3 regions of the Paenarthrobacter sp. JL.01a genome follow, and region 3 is predicted to be linked to each of the others. Evidence: riboswitches for the same ligand, from Rfam matches in the RefSeq annotation. Region 3 holds a riboswitch; each other region holds the start of a gene.

Region 1 (2,262 bases), 230 kb from region 3:
CAGCGGGCCGCCCGCGCTCCGCTCGGAGCAGCTCGCCGCCTTGGCGCGTGCCGGCGTCGTAAGTTTTGTCGGACCGGACCCCAAGTTCAGCGTCGATCGCAGCGCAAAGGTGTTCCGGGCGGCTTCGCCGTGGGTTCACGACGGGCCCGTGGAGGCGGAGACCCTCATTGAGGCGATGTCGCCGGCGAACAGGGTGGGCATCAATATTTCCCCGCTGCTTGAGCAACTCATGGCCGACGGCCTGGTGCGGACCAAGATCATGATGAGCGTTGAGGGCACCCCCATGCAGACCACCGGCCTTGACGTCGAACCGCACCCGTACCGCCCGATAGCCGCCAACGGGTCCGTTACGGAAAACATGTACGTGCTCGGGCTGCAGTTGTCTGCGTCGCAGTGGGGCAATGCCATCGCCGCGGAGGCCCGTCCCCGCACCGGCCCCGCCTATGCCAGCGGGCAACGGACCCTGCGCGACGCCGACGAAATCGCCCGTAGCATTCTGGGACTCCAGAGCCCCCGGGTTGCGTCACCAGCCAGCCTTCGTTAGTGTGTGAGCTGCATCACCCGTTGGGTGTGCGCGCTTTTGATCTGCGGCGGGAGAGCCCTGCCGGTACATTTCGTCAGGCGCCGTAGGAGCAAACCCTCCCCAGGAATCTCTCAGGCCCATGTACCGCCGCGGCGAGGCAACTCTGGAAAGCAGTCCGGCCACCGGACTCACCGAAGGTGCAAGCAGGCCCATGCCTGCGGAAACTCTCAGGTCTACCTACAGAGCGGGGAGGAACCCGAATCAATGCGGCACCACAGTGCCGCCTGAACGACGGAGTTCCTTTGACGATTCATCCCACCACCGGCAACGATTCACCGCATCTCGAACGCCAGCTCAGCAACCGCCACATCCAGCTCATCGCCATCGGCGGTGCCATTGGAACCGGCCTCTTCATGGGCTCCGGCAAGACCATTTCCGCAGCCGGCCCCTCCGTAATTTTCGTGTACATGATCATCGGCTTCATGCTGTTCTTCGTCATGCGCGCCATGGGCGAGCTGCTCCTGAGCAACCTGAATTACAAGTCCTTCAGCGATTTCGCCGCAGACCTCCTCGGTCCCTGGGCCGGCTTCTTCACCGGGTGGACCTACTGGTTCTGCTGGGTCATCACGGGCATCGCAGACGTCATTGCGATTGCCGGGTACTCGGAGGAGTTGTGGCCAGGGCTGCCCTTGTGGATTCCAGGTCTTATCACCATCGGCATCCTGCTGCTCCTGAACCTGGCCACGGTCAAGGCCTTCGGCGAGACCGAATTCTGGTTCGCGCTTATCAAGATTGTGGCCATCGCCGCCCTGATTATCGTTGGCCTGTTCATGATCCTCAGCGGCTTCCAGTCCGACGCCGGACCGGCCAGCTTCAGCAACCTCTGGAGTCATGGCGGCTTCTTCCCGAACGAGTTCATGGGCTTTGTTGCCGGATTCCAGATTGCCGTGTTCGCGTTCGTGGGCATTGAGCTGGTGGGCACCACCGCTGCCGAGGCCAAGGACCCGGATAAGAACCTGCCCAAGGCCATCAACTCCATCCCCATCCGCGTGCTGCTCTTCTACGTAGGCGCGCTCATCATCCTCATGTCCGTCACTCCGTGGACCCAGTTCGCCGCGGGCCACAGCCCCTTCATCGCCATGTTCTCCCTGGCAGGCCTTGGTGCAGCGGCCACGATCGTGAACCTGGTAGTGCTGACCTCCGCAATGTCCTCGGCCAACTCCGGCATCTACTCCACGTCACGCATGGTGTACGGCCTGGCCCAGGAAGGCGACGCGCCCGCGGTCTTCAGCGCCCTGTCCGGACGCAAAGTACCCCGCAACGCCCTGTTCCTTTCCTGCGTCCTGTTGCTGTCCGGCGTCGTGCTCATGTACGCCGGGCAGGATGTGGGCAAGGCGTTCGACATGGTCACCACAGTTTCGGCTGTCTGCTTCGTGTTCGTGTGGTCGATCATCCTGGCCAGCTACCTGGCCTTCAGGAAGCGCCGTCCCCACTTGCATGATTCTTCGGCCTTCAAGATGCCGGGTGGGGTGGTGATGGTGTGGGTGGTGTTTGCTTTCTTCGCGTTCATCCTTTGGGCCCTGACCACCCAGCCGGACACGCTCATGGCGCTGCTGGTCACTCCGGTGTGGTTCCTCGCGCTTGGCGTGGCCTGGGCGGTCCTTCGCAAACGGCCCACCCACCTGGCCCGTTACGAGCACTTCAAGGCCGAGCTGCAGAAGGACGCTGAGCGGGTGAAC
Region 2 (2,262 bases), 1.2 Mb from region 3:
GCTCGCTACCGAACTGGATTCGGAGCTGTTCGTGGTGGACCGCCGCTGCCTGCACCCGTGGCATCCGGAGGGCCATCCCCTGCCGGAGTTCCTTGTGGAGGAATGGTCGCCGCAACCGGGCCGCGTATCCGTGGCGGGCAAGAACTTCCAGTGGCACCGGATCCGTGGCCGGCACGTGCTGACCATGGACATTCCCACCCACGCGAATGCGCTCCTCGTAGTGCTGCCCGGCAGCGAACCGCACCCTGACGCCGTCGTACTTCTGCATGCCGCAACCGTGCTGGGACTGCAGTTGGCGCGCATCGTACTCTCGCTCGAAGGGCGGCACCGGCTCGCCGGCGAGTTCCTGCTGCAGGCCCTCGATGGGCGGCTCGGAACGGGCGAGATCGAGCGGCGGTTGACGGCTTTCGAGGTGCCTCCCCAGGAGTTTGTGGTCGCCTCGATGTTGGCGGACGACGGCGGCAGGCTGGCCAACGTGCACGTCGAACTCTGGCGGCATGGCGTTCCGGCGGCCTCCCTGCGGCGGAACGACCGGCTTCATGTGGTGGTCGCCGCGGACGTCGCGGATGATCTCCTGGTCCACTGCGCCGGGTCTGAAAGCGTCATCGGCGTCAGTTCAGCGGCCTCCGTCGCGGGACTCCAACAGGCCCTTCAAGAATCGTTGTGGGCGCTGGGTTCGGCGCGTGCCAACAAGCTGGGGCTGGCCCGCTACGCCGAGGGTCCCAGCTGGCTTGGACTGACGGGATTCGAGGAAGGAACCGCGTTGGTGCAGCGTCTCCTGGGGCCGGTTTTTGCGTACGAGCAACGCCAGGACGGCGACCTGACGGTCACATTAAAAACCTATTTGGACTCGCAGCGGTCGTGGCAAAAAACCGCGTCCGCGCTGTTCACGCACCGGCAAACCATCATCTACAGAATCCGGAAAATCGGCGAACTGACGGGGCTGGACATGGGTGAAACGTCCACCTTGGCGCAGCTCTGGCTGGCCTTGCAGATCCACGAGGCGATGCGCGGTTGAGCCGTGTGGAAAACAACCGCCTTGCGCTTTTTCGAAATGACCCGCTATGGTGTGAAGCGTGTCACTGACGTGGCGCAAACGCTTTTGATCTGCGGCGGGAGAGTCCTGCCGGGTACATCCAGTCAGGCGCCGTAGGAGCAAATCCTCCCCAGGAATCTCTCAGGCCCATGTACCGCCGCGGCGAGGCAACTCTGGAAAGCAGCCCGGGCAACCGGGCTCACCGACGGTGCAAGTGGGCAACCAAGTCCACGGAATCTCTCAGGTCCAATACAGAGCGGGGAGGAACCCATATTCAACGTGGCGTCTGTGGGACGCCTGAATCCTGGAGTTCCTCTTGACTGTTCAATCCTCCCCAACCGCTTTCGCGGACCGGCATATCGGCGCCCGCCGCCAGGCCGATGTTGACACCATGCTCAAGGCGATCGGCTACGACTCGGTTGATGGCCTGGTGGATGTCGCCGTCCCCGATTCCATCCGCCAGTCCTCGCCCCTGAGCCTGCAAAAGGCGCTGAGCGAGACGCAGGTCCTGGCCGAGCTCCGCAAGCTCGCGGCGAAGAACAAGACCGCCGTGCAGATGATCGGCCAGGGCTACTACGACACCATCACCCCGCCGGTCATCCGCCGCAACATCCTTGAATCCCCGGCCTGGTACACCGCCTACACGCCGTACCAGCCGGAGATTTCCCAGGGCCGCCTTGAGGCGCTCCTGAACTTCCAGACCATGGTCCAGGACCTCACCGGGCTCCCGATCGCCAACGCTTCCCTGCTGGATGAAGCCACCGCCGTGGCCGAAGCCGTGTTGCTGATGCGCCGGGCCAACAAAGCTGTGAAGGACGGCAAGACCGTCCTGGACGCCGACCTCCTCCCGCAGACCATCGCGATCGTGAAGGGCCGCGCCGAGGCGCTCGGTTTCGAGGTCCTCGTTGCGGACCTTTCGGCCGGATTGCCCGACGGCGACATTAACGGCGTCGTCCTGCAGCAGCCGGGCGTTTCGGGCCGGGTCTTCAACCACGCTCCCGTGATCGCTGAGGCAAAGGAACGCGGTGCACTTGTCACCGTCGCGGCCGATCTGCTGGCGCTCTCCCTCATCACGCCCCCGGGCGAACAAGGTGCCGACATCGCCGTCGGAACTGCGCAGCGCTTCGGTGTTCCGCTGTTCTTCGGTGGCCCGCATGCCGCTTACATGGCGGTCCGGAACGGTATGGAGCGCACGCTTCCCGGCCGCATCGTGGGCGTGTCCAAGG
Region 3 (2,262 bases):
TCGCCAAGAGGGCCGGTGTCTCCAAGGGCGGGCTGCTGTATCACTTCCCCAACAAGGAAGCCCTGATCAGCGCCTTGCTGGAACGCCTGGACGAGTTGGCGCAGGAAGACATTGAGCAGATGAAGGCCGCGTCGGACGGTGCGGCCGCGTACTTCATCCGGTCCTCCCTCTGGGCCGACACCCCCATGGACAGGGCCTTCGTTGCGGCAACGAGGCTCGCTGAAGTAGCCCATGAGGAAACGCGGCGGCGCTTCGCAGGAATCCAGCAGCAGTGGCTGGATGTCCTGGCCGAAGACGTAGGACCGGAGATTGCCAAGGCCGTCAGCTACATGGGCGACGGCCTCTACTTCAATGCGATGTTCGAAGGCGGGCAGGGGGCCGGCAACGCCGGGCGGGAGGCCGACGTCGAAATCCTGCTGGGCGTCCTGGACCGCCTGCGGAAGTGACGTTTCATCCATTTGCCGCAGGGCCTTGCACGTAGGACAATTAAGCCTTGTGGCGTGCCCGGCGTGGTGCCCACAGACAACTGAACATGCCTTTGATCTGCGGCGGGAGAGTCCTGCAGGCACGTGATGCAGGCGCCGTAGGAGCAAACCCTCCCCAGGAATCTCTCAGGCCCACGCACCGCCGCGGCGAGGCAACTCTGGAAAGCAGCAGGCACTCCACGCCATTGACGTGGGATGCTGTGCTCACCGACGGTGCAAGCGATTCGTTGTGCGGACAACACGCGGAAACTCTCAGGTCCAATACAGAGCGGGGAGGAACCCGAGCCGCTGCGGCGTACCCAAACGCCGCCCAAGTATTGGAGTTCCTTCGTGACGGTTAGTTCCGCCTCCACCACCTTCGTCGATCGGCATATCGGCGCCCGCCGCCAGGCCGACATTGAGACCATGCTCAAGTCCGTTGGCTACGACTCTGTTGACTCGCTGGTCGACACTGCCGTTCCGAACGACATCCGCCAGGACGTCGCCCTCACCTTGCAGAACGCGCTGAGCGAAGTCGAGGTCCTTGCCGAGCTGCGCAAGCTCGCCTCCAAGAACAAGACGGCCGTCCAGATGATCGGCCAGGGCTACTACGACACCGTCACGCCGCCGGTCATCCGCCGCAACATCCTTGAGTCCCCGGCCTGGTACACCGCTTACACCCCGTACCAGCCCGAAATTTCGCAGGGCCGCCTTGAAGCACTCCTGAATTTCCAGACCATGGTGCAGGACCTCGTTGGCCTGCCGATCGCCAACGCCTCCCTGCTGGACGAAGCAACCGCCGTGGCCGAAGCCGTCCTCATGATGCGCCGCGCCAACAAGAACAAGGCCGTGCAGGACGGCAAGACCGTGCTCGACGCGGACTGCCTGCCGCAGACCATCGCCATCGTCAAGGGCCGTGCTGAAGCCCTCGGCTTCGAGGTTGAGGTTGCCGATCTTTCAGCCGGCCTTCCGGAAGGTGCCATCAACGGCGTCGTCCTCCAGCAGCCCGGTGCTTCCGGCCGCGTCTTCGACCACTCCGCCGTCATTGCCGAGGCCAAGGAACGCGGCGCACTGGTCACCGTTGCCGCCGACCTCCTTTCCCTGACGCTCATCACCCCTCCGGGTGAGCAGGGCGCTGACATCGCCGTGGGTTCCGCCCAGCGCCTGGGTGTCCCGCTCTTCTTCGGCGGCCCGCACGCTGCCTACATGGCCGTCCAGAAGGGTCTTGAGCGTTCCATGCCGGGCCGCTTGGTGGGCGTTTCCAAGGACGACGCCGGCGTTCCCGCCTACCGTCTGGCCCTGCAGACCCGCGAGCAGCACATCCGCCGCGAGAAGGCCACGTCCAACATCTGCACCGCGCAGGCGCTGCTGGCCATCGTGGCTTCGATGTACGCGGTCTACCACGGCCCGGAAGGCTTGAAGGCGATCGCTGAGACCGCCCACAGCCACGCCCGGACGCTTGCAGCGTCCCTGAAGGCTGCCGGCGTCGAGGTCCTCCACGGTTCGTTCTTCGACACCATCACCGTCCGCGTCACGGGCAAGGCAGCAGAGATCGTCGCCGTCGCCGAGGCCAAGGGCATCAACCTGCGCGGCATCGATGCTGACACTGTCGGCATCTCCGTTGACGAAACGACTACGTCCGACATCGTCGGCCGCCTCCTCGATGTCTTTGGCGCTTCGGTCACCGATGCCGCCGAGGACTTTGCGCTGGAGGCTTCCGTTGAGCGCACCAGCGCATTCATGCAGCACCCGGTGTTCAACACCCACCGCTCCGAGACCCAGCTCCTGCGCTACATCC

The links. Region 3 has a riboswitch for glycine ahead of gcvP (aminomethyl-transferring glycine dehydrogenase). Riboswitches for the same ligand answer to the same signal wherever they lie in the genome.
Region 1: it holds a riboswitch for glycine, as region 3 does, so the genes downstream of both, cycA (D-serine/D-alanine/glycine transporter) here and gcvP (aminomethyl-transferring glycine dehydrogenase) in region 3, are expected to answer to the same signal.
Region 2: it holds a riboswitch for glycine, as region 3 does, so the genes downstream of both, gcvP (aminomethyl-transferring glycine dehydrogenase) here and gcvP (aminomethyl-transferring glycine dehydrogenase) in region 3, are expected to answer to the same signal.

The regions. Positions count from the first base shown of each region.
Region 1 is NZ_CP104877.1:767,208-769,469, forward strand. It holds gene N5P29_RS03740 (FAD/NAD(P)-binding protein) at 1-544, shown strand, start outside; glycine riboswitch at 582-680, shown strand; gene cycA (D-serine/D-alanine/glycine transporter) at 826-2,262, shown strand, end outside.
Region 2 is NZ_CP104877.1:4,184,518-4,186,779, reverse strand. It holds gene N5P29_RS19910 (PucR family transcriptional regulator) at 1-1,018, shown strand, start outside; glycine riboswitch at 1,104-1,203, shown strand; gene gcvP (aminomethyl-transferring glycine dehydrogenase) at 1,353-2,262, shown strand, end outside.
Region 3 is NZ_CP104877.1:998,996-1,001,257, forward strand. It holds gene N5P29_RS04935 (TetR/AcrR family transcriptional regulator) at 1-446, shown strand, start outside; glycine riboswitch at 540-637, shown strand; gene gcvP (aminomethyl-transferring glycine dehydrogenase) at 816-2,262, shown strand, end outside.